One region of the Streptomyces sp. NPDC032198 genome, then DNA from elsewhere that is predicted to be linked to it. Evidence: riboswitches for the same ligand, from Rfam matches in the RefSeq annotation. Region 1 holds a riboswitch; the other holds the start of a gene.
The links. A riboswitch is a leader RNA that binds a small molecule or an ion and turns the genes downstream of it on or off. The one in region 1 is predicted to bind glycine.
Positions count from the first base shown of each region.

Region 2: linked by a shared signal. The riboswitch ahead of gcvT (glycine cleavage system aminomethyltransferase GcvT) and the one ahead of gcvP (aminomethyl-transferring glycine dehydrogenase) in region 1 are both predicted to bind glycine.

Region 1 is NZ_JBEZVL010000020.1:137,581-141,989, reverse strand. Features, by position in the region: gene AB0E78_RS38995 (MerR family transcriptional regulator) at 1-214, shown strand, start outside; gene AB0E78_RS38990 (DNA polymerase IV) at 287-1,711, shown strand; gene AB0E78_RS38985 (PRC-barrel domain-containing protein) at 1,758-2,138, opposite strand; glycine riboswitch at 2,283-2,380, shown strand; gene gcvP (aminomethyl-transferring glycine dehydrogenase) at 2,578-4,409, shown strand, end outside.
Region 2 is NZ_JBEZVL010000011.1:270,967-275,375, reverse strand. Features, by position in the region: gene glyA (serine hydroxymethyltransferase) at 1-492, opposite strand, end outside; gene gcvH (glycine cleavage system protein GcvH) at 523-903, opposite strand; gene gcvT (glycine cleavage system aminomethyltransferase GcvT) at 962-2,143, opposite strand; glycine riboswitch at 2,300-2,405, opposite strand; gene AB0E78_RS29045 (AAA family ATPase) at 2,559-3,233, shown strand; gene AB0E78_RS29040 (enhanced serine sensitivity protein SseB) at 3,294-4,097, shown strand; gene AB0E78_RS29035 (enhanced serine sensitivity protein SseB C-terminal domain-containing protein) at 4,272-4,409, shown strand, end outside.

The sequences.
Region 1 (4,409 bases):
CGGCGCCACGGTCTACGAGTGCACGTCGCCCGACGAGGTCCACGACCTGCTCCAGGGCGGCCAGGGGGTCTTCGGGATCGCCGTGGGCGTCGTGTGGCGTGACGTGGAATCGGCGCTCTCGCAGCTGCACGGGGAGCGGATCGACACCGGGGAGACGCTGGTGCGGCAGAACCCCGCCGATGAGCTCGCGAGGCGGCGCAACAGGGCCGTGTGAGGCGGTCGCGGCCTGCGGGTGCGCGTGCCGTTTCAGGGGGCGTTGTCAGTGGCGTAGGGCAGCATCAGGGGTGTGAGAACCGCGCCCACGATTCTGCATCTGGACATGGATGCCTTCTACGCGTCCGCCGAGCAGGCCGCGAAGCCGAGTCTGCGCGGGAAAGCCGTGGTCGTGGGCGGTCTGGGGCCGCGGGGCGTGGTGGCGACGGCTTCGTACGAAGCGCGGAAGTTCGGTGTGCACTCGGCGATGCCCATGGGGCAGGCGCGGCGGCTGGCGCCCCATGCCGCCTATCTGGTGCCCCGCTTCGGGCTCTACCGCGAGATCAGCGACCAGGTGATGGCGCTGCTGCGGGAGCTTTCGCCGCTGGTGGAGCCGCTCAGCCTGGACGAGGCCTTCGTCGACCTGGAGGCGGGTGGCGTGGCCGACGACCAGGCGTCCGCGCTGGTGGTGGGCGAGCGGCTGCGCGCGGACATCAAGGCGGTGACGGGGCTCGCGGGGTCGGTCGGGCTCGCCGCGTGCAAGATGCTGGCGAAGATCGCCTCGGAGGAGGCCAAGCCCGATGGGCTGCGGCTGATAGTGCCCGGGACCGAGCGGGACCTGCTCGCGCCGATGTCGGTGCGGACGCTGCCCGGGGTCGGGCCCGCCACCGGGGATCATCTGCGGCGGGGCGGGATCACGACCGTGGGGGAGATCGCCGGCGCGGGCGAGGACGAGCTCGTACGGCTCCTGGGGAAGTCGCACGGGAGCGCGCTGTACCTGATGGCGCTGGCGCGGGACGAGCGGCCCGTGGTGGCGGAGCGGGAATCGAAGTCGGTCAGCGTCGAGGACACGTACGACGTGGACATCCATGACCGGGTACGGGTCAGGGGCGAGGTCGCGCGGCTCGCCGACCGGTGTGTGGAGCGGCTGCGGGCGGCGGGACACTCGGGGCGGACCATCGTCCTGAAGGTGCGGCGGTTCGACTTCTCCACGCTGACGCGTTCCGAGACGCTGCGTGGGCCGACGGACGACCCCGGGGTGGTGCGGGAGGCCGCCGCGCGGCTCCTCGAGTCCGTGGACACCACCGGGGGCGTGCGGCTCCTCGGTGTGGGCGTCACGGGGCTCGCCGACTACACGCAGGAGGACCTCTTCGCGCAGGCCCAGGCCCAGGCGCAGGCCGAGGCCGATGCCGAGGCCGTGGAGGCACTGGAGACGCAGCGGGAGGCGGCGCAGGAGGAGCGGGGCGGGGAGGCGGCGGCGGAGCCCGTGGGCGAGACGGTGGCGGAGCCGGTCGCGGCGGCCGAGCGGCGGTGGTCCGCCGGGCACGATGTGCGGCATGCCGAGTACGGGCACGGGTGGGTGCAGGGCAGCGGCCTGGGGCGGGTCACGGTCCGCTTCGAGACGCCCGAGTCGACGGTGCCGGGGCGGGTGCGGACGTTCCGTACGGATGATCCGGCGCTGGAGCCCGCGGAGCCCTTGCCGCTGGTGGCGGCTCCTGAGGCGCTGGAGCCGCGGTGATGGGGGTCTGTGGCACCTGGGGCCACCGGTACGGGCGGGGTGAGCGTCAGGGGCTCTCCTGGCCTGCGATGGTGCCGAAGTCCTTGTCGGGCGGCGGCGGTGACTGCGGGGGTGTGATGTCCAGGCCGTAGTGGTGGTAGAGCTGCAGTTCCTGTTCGGGGGAGAGGTGGCGGCCCACGCCGAAGTCGGGGGCGTCCTTGATCAGGGAGCGCTCGAAGGGGATGCGCAGGGTGCCGTCGCTCCTGAGCTCGCTGGGCTCGAGAGGGACGAACGCGTCCCGGCTGAACAGACCCGTGCGTATGGCCGCCCACTCCGGGGCGCCGGTGGCGTCGTCGAGATAGACCTCGTCGATCGTGCCGATCTTGGCCCCGGTCCGGTCGAACGCCTTGCGGCCGATCAAGTTGCGCGGATCGATATCGGTCTGCACGGTCCCTCCAACTGGTCGAGGCGTGTCGAAGTGGGGCGTAACTCATCCTCGTTCGTTCGTAATCACTACGAAAGAGCACTTCGGGGCAGGCGGCCACTCGAGGGATGGGCCGCGGTCCTCGCTGGTAGGCTGGCGCTTGGCTGCTGACCCCGTGCGGGAGAGCTCTCCGGTGGAGACACCGGAGGCGCCGAAGGAGCAACTCCTCCCCGGAATCTCTCAGGCCCCTGTACCGCACGGACGAGGTCACTCTGGAAAGTAGGGCGGGCGTCGGGCGGGCACGCTCGAATCCCTTCCTCACCGACGGTGAAAGCCGGTACGACGCCTCTCCTGGGGCGCGGACCGGTGAAACTCTCAGGTTGAGATGACAGAGGGGGAGGCCGTCCGGGTACCCGTGCCGTGGTGCCCCTCGCAGGTCGCGTCAGACCAGGAGGCCTCCGCAATGACCGCCACCCCTCGCATCCCGCTCTCCCAGCTCGAACAGGGCATTCCCTTCGAGCAGCGGCACATCGGTCCCGACGTCGAAGCACGGGCCAAGATGCTCGCGCAGGTCGGATACGGCTCGCTCGACGAGCTGACCGCCGCAGCCGTGCCGGATGTGATCAAGAACGCCGAGGCGCTGAACCTGCCGGGAGCGCGCACCGAGGCCGAGGTCCTCGCCGAGCTGCGTTCCCTCGCGGACCGTAACCAGGTGCTTGATTCCATGATCGGCCTCGGTTACTACGGGACGTTCACTCCGCCGGTGATCCTGCGGAACGTCATGGAGAACCCGGCGTGGTACACCGCTTACACGCCGTACCAGCCCGAGATCTCGCAGGGGCGCCTCGAGGCGCTGCTCAACTTCCAGACCGTCGTCGCCGAGCTGACCGGGCTGCCCACCTCCGGTGCCTCCCTGCTCGACGAGGGGACCGCGGCCGCCGAGGCCATGGCGCTCTCGCGCCGCATGGGCAAGGTCAAGAACGGTGTCTTCCTCGTCGACGCCGACGTGCTGCCGCAGACCATCGCCGTCATCCAGACCCGCGCCGAGCCGACCGGCGTCGAGGTCGTCGTCGCCGATCTGAGTGACGGCATCCCGGCCGAGGCCGCCGAGCGCGGTGTCGTCGGCGTACTGATCCAGTACCCCGGCGCCTCCGGTGCCGTACGCGACATCAAACCCCTCATCGAGCAGGCGCACGAGATCGGCGCCATAGTCTCCGTCGCCGCCGACCTGCTGGCCCTGACGCTGCTCACCTCGCCCGGTGAGCTCGGCGCCGACATCGCCGTCGGAACGACGCAGCGCTTCGGCGTCCCGATGGGCTTCGGCGGCCCGCACGCCGGTTACATGGCGGTGCGCGAGAAGTTCGCGCGCAGCCTGCCCGGACGGCTCGTCGGTGTCTCCGTGGACGCGGACGGCAACAAGGCCTACCGGCTCGCGCTGCAGACCCGTGAGCAGCACATCCGCCGTGAGAAGGCCACCAGCAACATCTGTACCGCTCAGGTGCTGCTCGCCGTGATGGCCGGAATGTACGCGGTCTACCACGGACCCGAGGGCCTCAGGTCCATCGCGCGGCGTACCCACCGCTACGCGACCGTGCTGGCCGCGGGGCTCACCGCCGGCGGGGTCGAGGTCGTGCACGGCGCGTACTTCGACACCCTGACCGTGCGGGTGCCCGGCAGGGCCGACGAGCTCGTCGCCGCGGCCCGTGAGGGTGGCGTCAACATCCACCAGATCGACGCCGACCACGTCTCCCTGGCCTGCGACGAGACCACCACGCGCAAGCAACTGACCGCGATCTGGGGCGCATTCGGGGTCGAGGCCGACATCGAGGCGCTCGACGCGGAGACCGCGGACACGCTCCCGGCGGGGCTGCTGCGTGACGACGAGTACCTGACGCACCCCGTCTTCCACCAGTACCGCTCCGAGACCGCGATGCTGCGCTACCTGCGCAAGCTGGCCGACCGTGACTACGCGCTCGACCGCGGCATGATCCCGCTGGGCTCCTGCACGATGAAGCTCAACGCGACCACGGAGATGGAGCCGGTCACCTGGCCCGAGTTCGGGCAGCTGCACCCCTTCGCCCCCGCCCAGCAGGCGCAGGGCTATCTGACGCTCATCCGTGAGCTGGAGGAGCGGCTCGCCGAGGTCACCGGCTACGACAAGGTCTCGCTGCAGCCGAACGCCGGTTCGCAGGGCGAGCTGGCCGGACTGCTGGCCGTGCGCGGCTACCACCGCGCCAACGGCGACGAGCAGCGCACCGTCTGCCTCATCCCGTCCTCCGCGCACGGCACCAACGC
Region 2 (4,409 bases), on a different contig from region 1:
CTCCTTGGCCAGGCGCTCGACCTCGGCCATGTCGACCAGACCGGCCTCGTCCACGTGGTACGGGACCACGTTGAACTGCTTGCCGGAGAAGTTCAGGCGCATGCCGTGGGTGAGGTGGCCGCCGTGCGCCAGGTCGAGGCCGAGGATCGTGTCGCCGGGCTTGGCGATCGCGAAGAGGGCGGCCTGGTTGGCGGAGGCGCCGGAGTGCGGCTGGACGTTGGCGTACTCGGCGCCGAACAGCTCCTTGACCCGGTCGATCGCGATCTGCTCGGCGACGTCGACGTGCTCGCAGCCGCCGTAGTAGCGGCGGCCGGGGTAGCCCTCGGCGTACTTGTTGGTGAGGACCGTGCCCTGGGCCTCCATGACGGCGACCGGAGCGAAGTTCTCCGAGGCGATCATTTCCAGGGTGGACTGCTGGCGGTGGAGCTCGGCGTCGACGGCGGCGGCGACGTCCGGGTCCAGCTCGTGAAGAGGGGTGTTGAGAAGCGACATCAGGTGGTCCCTAGGGGTCTTTAGGAGGCTTCAGCTGCCGGAAAACGCGGTGTACTCGTCGGCGGAGAGCAGATCGTCCGGCTCTCCCGCGATGCGCACCTTGAACAGCCAGCCGCCCTCGAAGGGCGCGGAGTTGACCAGCGACGGGTCTTCCACGACGTCCTGGTTCGCCTCGACGACCTCGCCGGTCACCGGCGAGTACAGGTCGCTGACGGACTTCGTCGACTCGAGCTCGCCGCAGGTCTCGCCCGCGGTCACCGTGTCGCCGACCTCGGGGAGCTGGGCGAAGACGACGTCACCGAGGGCGTTGGCCGCGTGCTCGGTGATGCCGATGGTGGCCACACCGTCACCGTCGGCGGCCGAGAGCCACTCGTGCTCCTTGCTGTAACGAAGCTGCTGGGGGTTGCTCATGACCTGAATTCTCCTGTACGCGGGGGAGTGCTGGTGGACGAGGCGGTTGTGCGGGGTGTCACTTCTGGCGCTTGTAGAACGGCAGCGCCACGACCTCGTACGGCTCGTGCGTGCCGCGGATGTCCACGCCGACGCCCTCGGTGCCGGGGGCCGCGTGCGCCGGGTCGACGTACGCGATGGCGATCGGCTTGCCCAGCGTCGGGGACGGGGCGCCGGAGGTGACCTCGCCGATGACCTTGCCGTCGGCGACCACGGGGAAGCCCGCGCGCGGGACGCGGCGGCCCTCGGCGATCAGGCCGACCAGCTTGCGCGGGGGAGCGGTCTCGGCGCGCTCGGCGGCGGCCGCGAGCGCCGCGCGCCCCACGAAGTTCTCCGACTGCGAGGTCTTCTCGAACTTCACGACCCGGCCCAGGCCCGCGTCGAAGGGCGTCAGCTCAGCGGTCAGCTCGTGCCCGTACAGCGGCATGCCCGCCTCCAGGCGGAGCGTGTCACGGCAGGACAGCCCGGCCGGCACCAGACCGACGGACGCGCCCGCCTCCATCAGCGCGCCCCACAGCTTCTCTGCGTCGCCGGGCGCGACGAACAGCTCGAAGCCGTCCTCGCCGGTGTAGCCCGTCCGGGCGATCAGCGCGGGCACGCCCGCGACCGTGCCGGGCAGACCCGCGTAGTACTTCAGACCGTCCAGGTCGGCGTCCGTGACTGACTTCAGGATGCCGGGGGACTCGGGGCCCTGGACGGCGAGCAGCGCGTACGCGTCGCGGTCGTCGCGGACCTCGGCGTCGAAGCCTTCCCCAAGCTCTCGGCTTCGCTCGAGCAGGGGAGACCCCATTGCGCGCGCGGTGAGCGCGTCGAGCACGACCTGCGCGTTCGAGGCGTTCGCGACGACCATGTATTCCGGGGCCTCCGGGGCCTCGGCGTCACCGAGCCGGTAGACGATCAGGTCGTCCAGGATCCCGCCGTCCTCGGCACAGATCATCGTGTAGCGGGCGCGGCCGACACCGATGGAGCCGATGTTGCCGACCAGCGCGAAGTTCAGGAGATCCACGGCCTGCGGTCCGCTGACCGTGATCTCGCCCATGTGGGAGAGGTCGAAGAGACCGGCCTTGGTGCGCACGGCGTTGTGCTCGTCGCGCTCACTGGCGTAGCGGAGCGGCATGTCCCAGCCCGCGAAGTCGGTCATGGTCGCGCCCAGCGCCCGATGCACGGCATCGAGGGCTGTCAGACGGGGGGCGGTACTCATAAAGGGAACTCCCAGGGCATGACGGGCGAGGTCGATCCTCCCCATCTGTCATCGGAACCTGAGAGGTTCACCACGACCCGTTCGTACGTCTCGTACAGGAGGTCATGACTTGCACCTTGGGTGGAGCCGCGCAGGCGGCCCGCTTTTCAGATGTGCCTCGCCCGCGCGGTACGGGGCCTGAGAGATTCAAGGGAGGGACTTGCTCCTTCGGCGCCCCGGTGCGTCGTACGACGGCTACCGGGAACTCTCCCGCGCGGATTCAAACGGCCTGTATGGAGTTTGCGCGCACATCATTGCACGCGCCTCCGTAACAGGGCAGTGGCAGTCCAGTAATGCTGTTGTGCCGCATTACCTTCTCTTTACACTTGCCGGGGAAGCTGCGGGAAGCAGGTACGTGACCGCTATGGGGAGGCCGATCACGGTGCGCAGGACGAGCGTCTACGCGACCAACACGGGGGTGGCCCTGCCCAAACAGGCCGCCGCCCCCGCAGAAGAGAGCTACGGCTCCCTGTCCACGGCCGTCGTCCGCGACCTGCGGCAGCGGTCCGGCCACAGCCCGCACCGGCTGACGTTCGGCGCGGGCGACCTGATCGTCGTCTCCGGGCTGCCGGGCAGCGGCAAGTCCACGCTGATGCGCAGGGCCGTCTCGGGCCCCCGCATCGACTCGCAGGACACCCGCGACCGCTGGGCCCTGCGCATGCCGGGCCTCCTGCCGTACGCGGTGTACCGCCCCCTGGTGCGCCTCGCGCATTACGCGGGTCTGCGCAGGGCCCTGCGGTCCGGCGAAGGCGTCGTGGTGCACGACTGCGGCACGCAGGCCTGGGTGCGCCGCTGGCTGGCCCGCGAGGCCGCGCGGCGCGGCACGACCCTGCACCTGCTGCTGCTCGACGTGGAGCCGGACACCGCCAGGGAGGGCCAGCTCGCGCGCGGTCGCGGCGTGTCGCGGTACGCCTTCGCACGGCACCGCAGGACGGTCGGCCGGCTCGTCGGCGCCGCCGAGCGGGGCGATCTGCCGCGCGGCTGCGGTTCGGCCGTGCTGCTCGACCGGACGGCGGCCGGGGTGCTGCGGGGGATCGGCTTCGGGAGCTGAGCCGCCCGCCACGTTAGGGTCGTGCCGCAGGCAGAGCGGGACCGAGCAGGGGTTGAAGAGATGGACATTCCGGCGCAGGCGCACGCGCATCCGTACGGAGGATGGCCGGGCAACGAACTCGAAGAGGTGCTCGCGGCCTCCCTGGGCGCCCCCGGGGCCGGTACGGCGTCCGCGGGAGCCCGCATCGTCGAGGTGCTCGGCCGCAGCCGCGTCTGGGTCCCGCTGCCGAACGGCGGGGCACCGGACAGCGGCACCCTGGACCTGCCCACGCTGGAGATCGACGGCCAGGCCTACGTCCCCGTCTTCAGCTCCGAGCAGCAGTTCCAGCAGGCCACCGGCGGCCGGATGGGCTGCACCGTGGCGCCCGCCGTGGAGTTCGCCCGCGGCCTCCCCCCGCAAATGGGCATCGCGGTCAATCCGGACGGCACGGTCGGTGTGCCGCTGCCGCCCCCGGCCGTCGCCGAGCTCTGCCGCGCCGGCCGCACCCCGCTGGACGGCCCGGCGACCGGCGGCCGCGTACGCCTCTTCGAACCGGACTGGCAGCACGACCCGGTGGACTTCCTGTCCGCCGCCGCCCGCGAGTTCGAGGCCACCGGGGTCGTCCTGAGCGCCCGCCGCTGCCTGGCGAGCGTCGAGGGCGACGCGCCCTCGCTGTTCATCGGGGTCGAACTGACCTCCTGGGAGGGCAACGCGCGCGAGCTGCCGATGGAGGCCGTGGGCCGGGCCCTCGGCCACGCCCCGGTGTCCTGGCCGGTGAACCTGGTGCTGCTCGACGTCGCCCAGGACCCGGTCGGCGACTGGATGCGCGAGCGGGTCCGGCCCTTCTTCGGCCGGACCCGGGGGCACGAGCACGGACATGCGTAAGGACATGTGCAGGTACGCGTGTGAGGGTGCCGTACGTCAAGTCGGTGTCAGGATCGCCGCTTAAGCTGGTTTCATGACCCGGGCGGGGCACGGCCCTGCCGGTCGGCCCGGGTTCATCAGGTTCAGGTTCCAGGTCCACCGGGTCAGCGGGTCATCGCGAAGGGGCGGTTAAGGGTGAGTGCGTCGGGCACGGCTGCGGCCGGGCAGGTCGAGCACATGCTGCGCCAGGTGACACCAGGGCGCTATGACGCCTACGAGGCGCTCCTGCGGGCGCTCGCCGCCGACCAGGTGTGGATGCTGCTCTGGCACGGC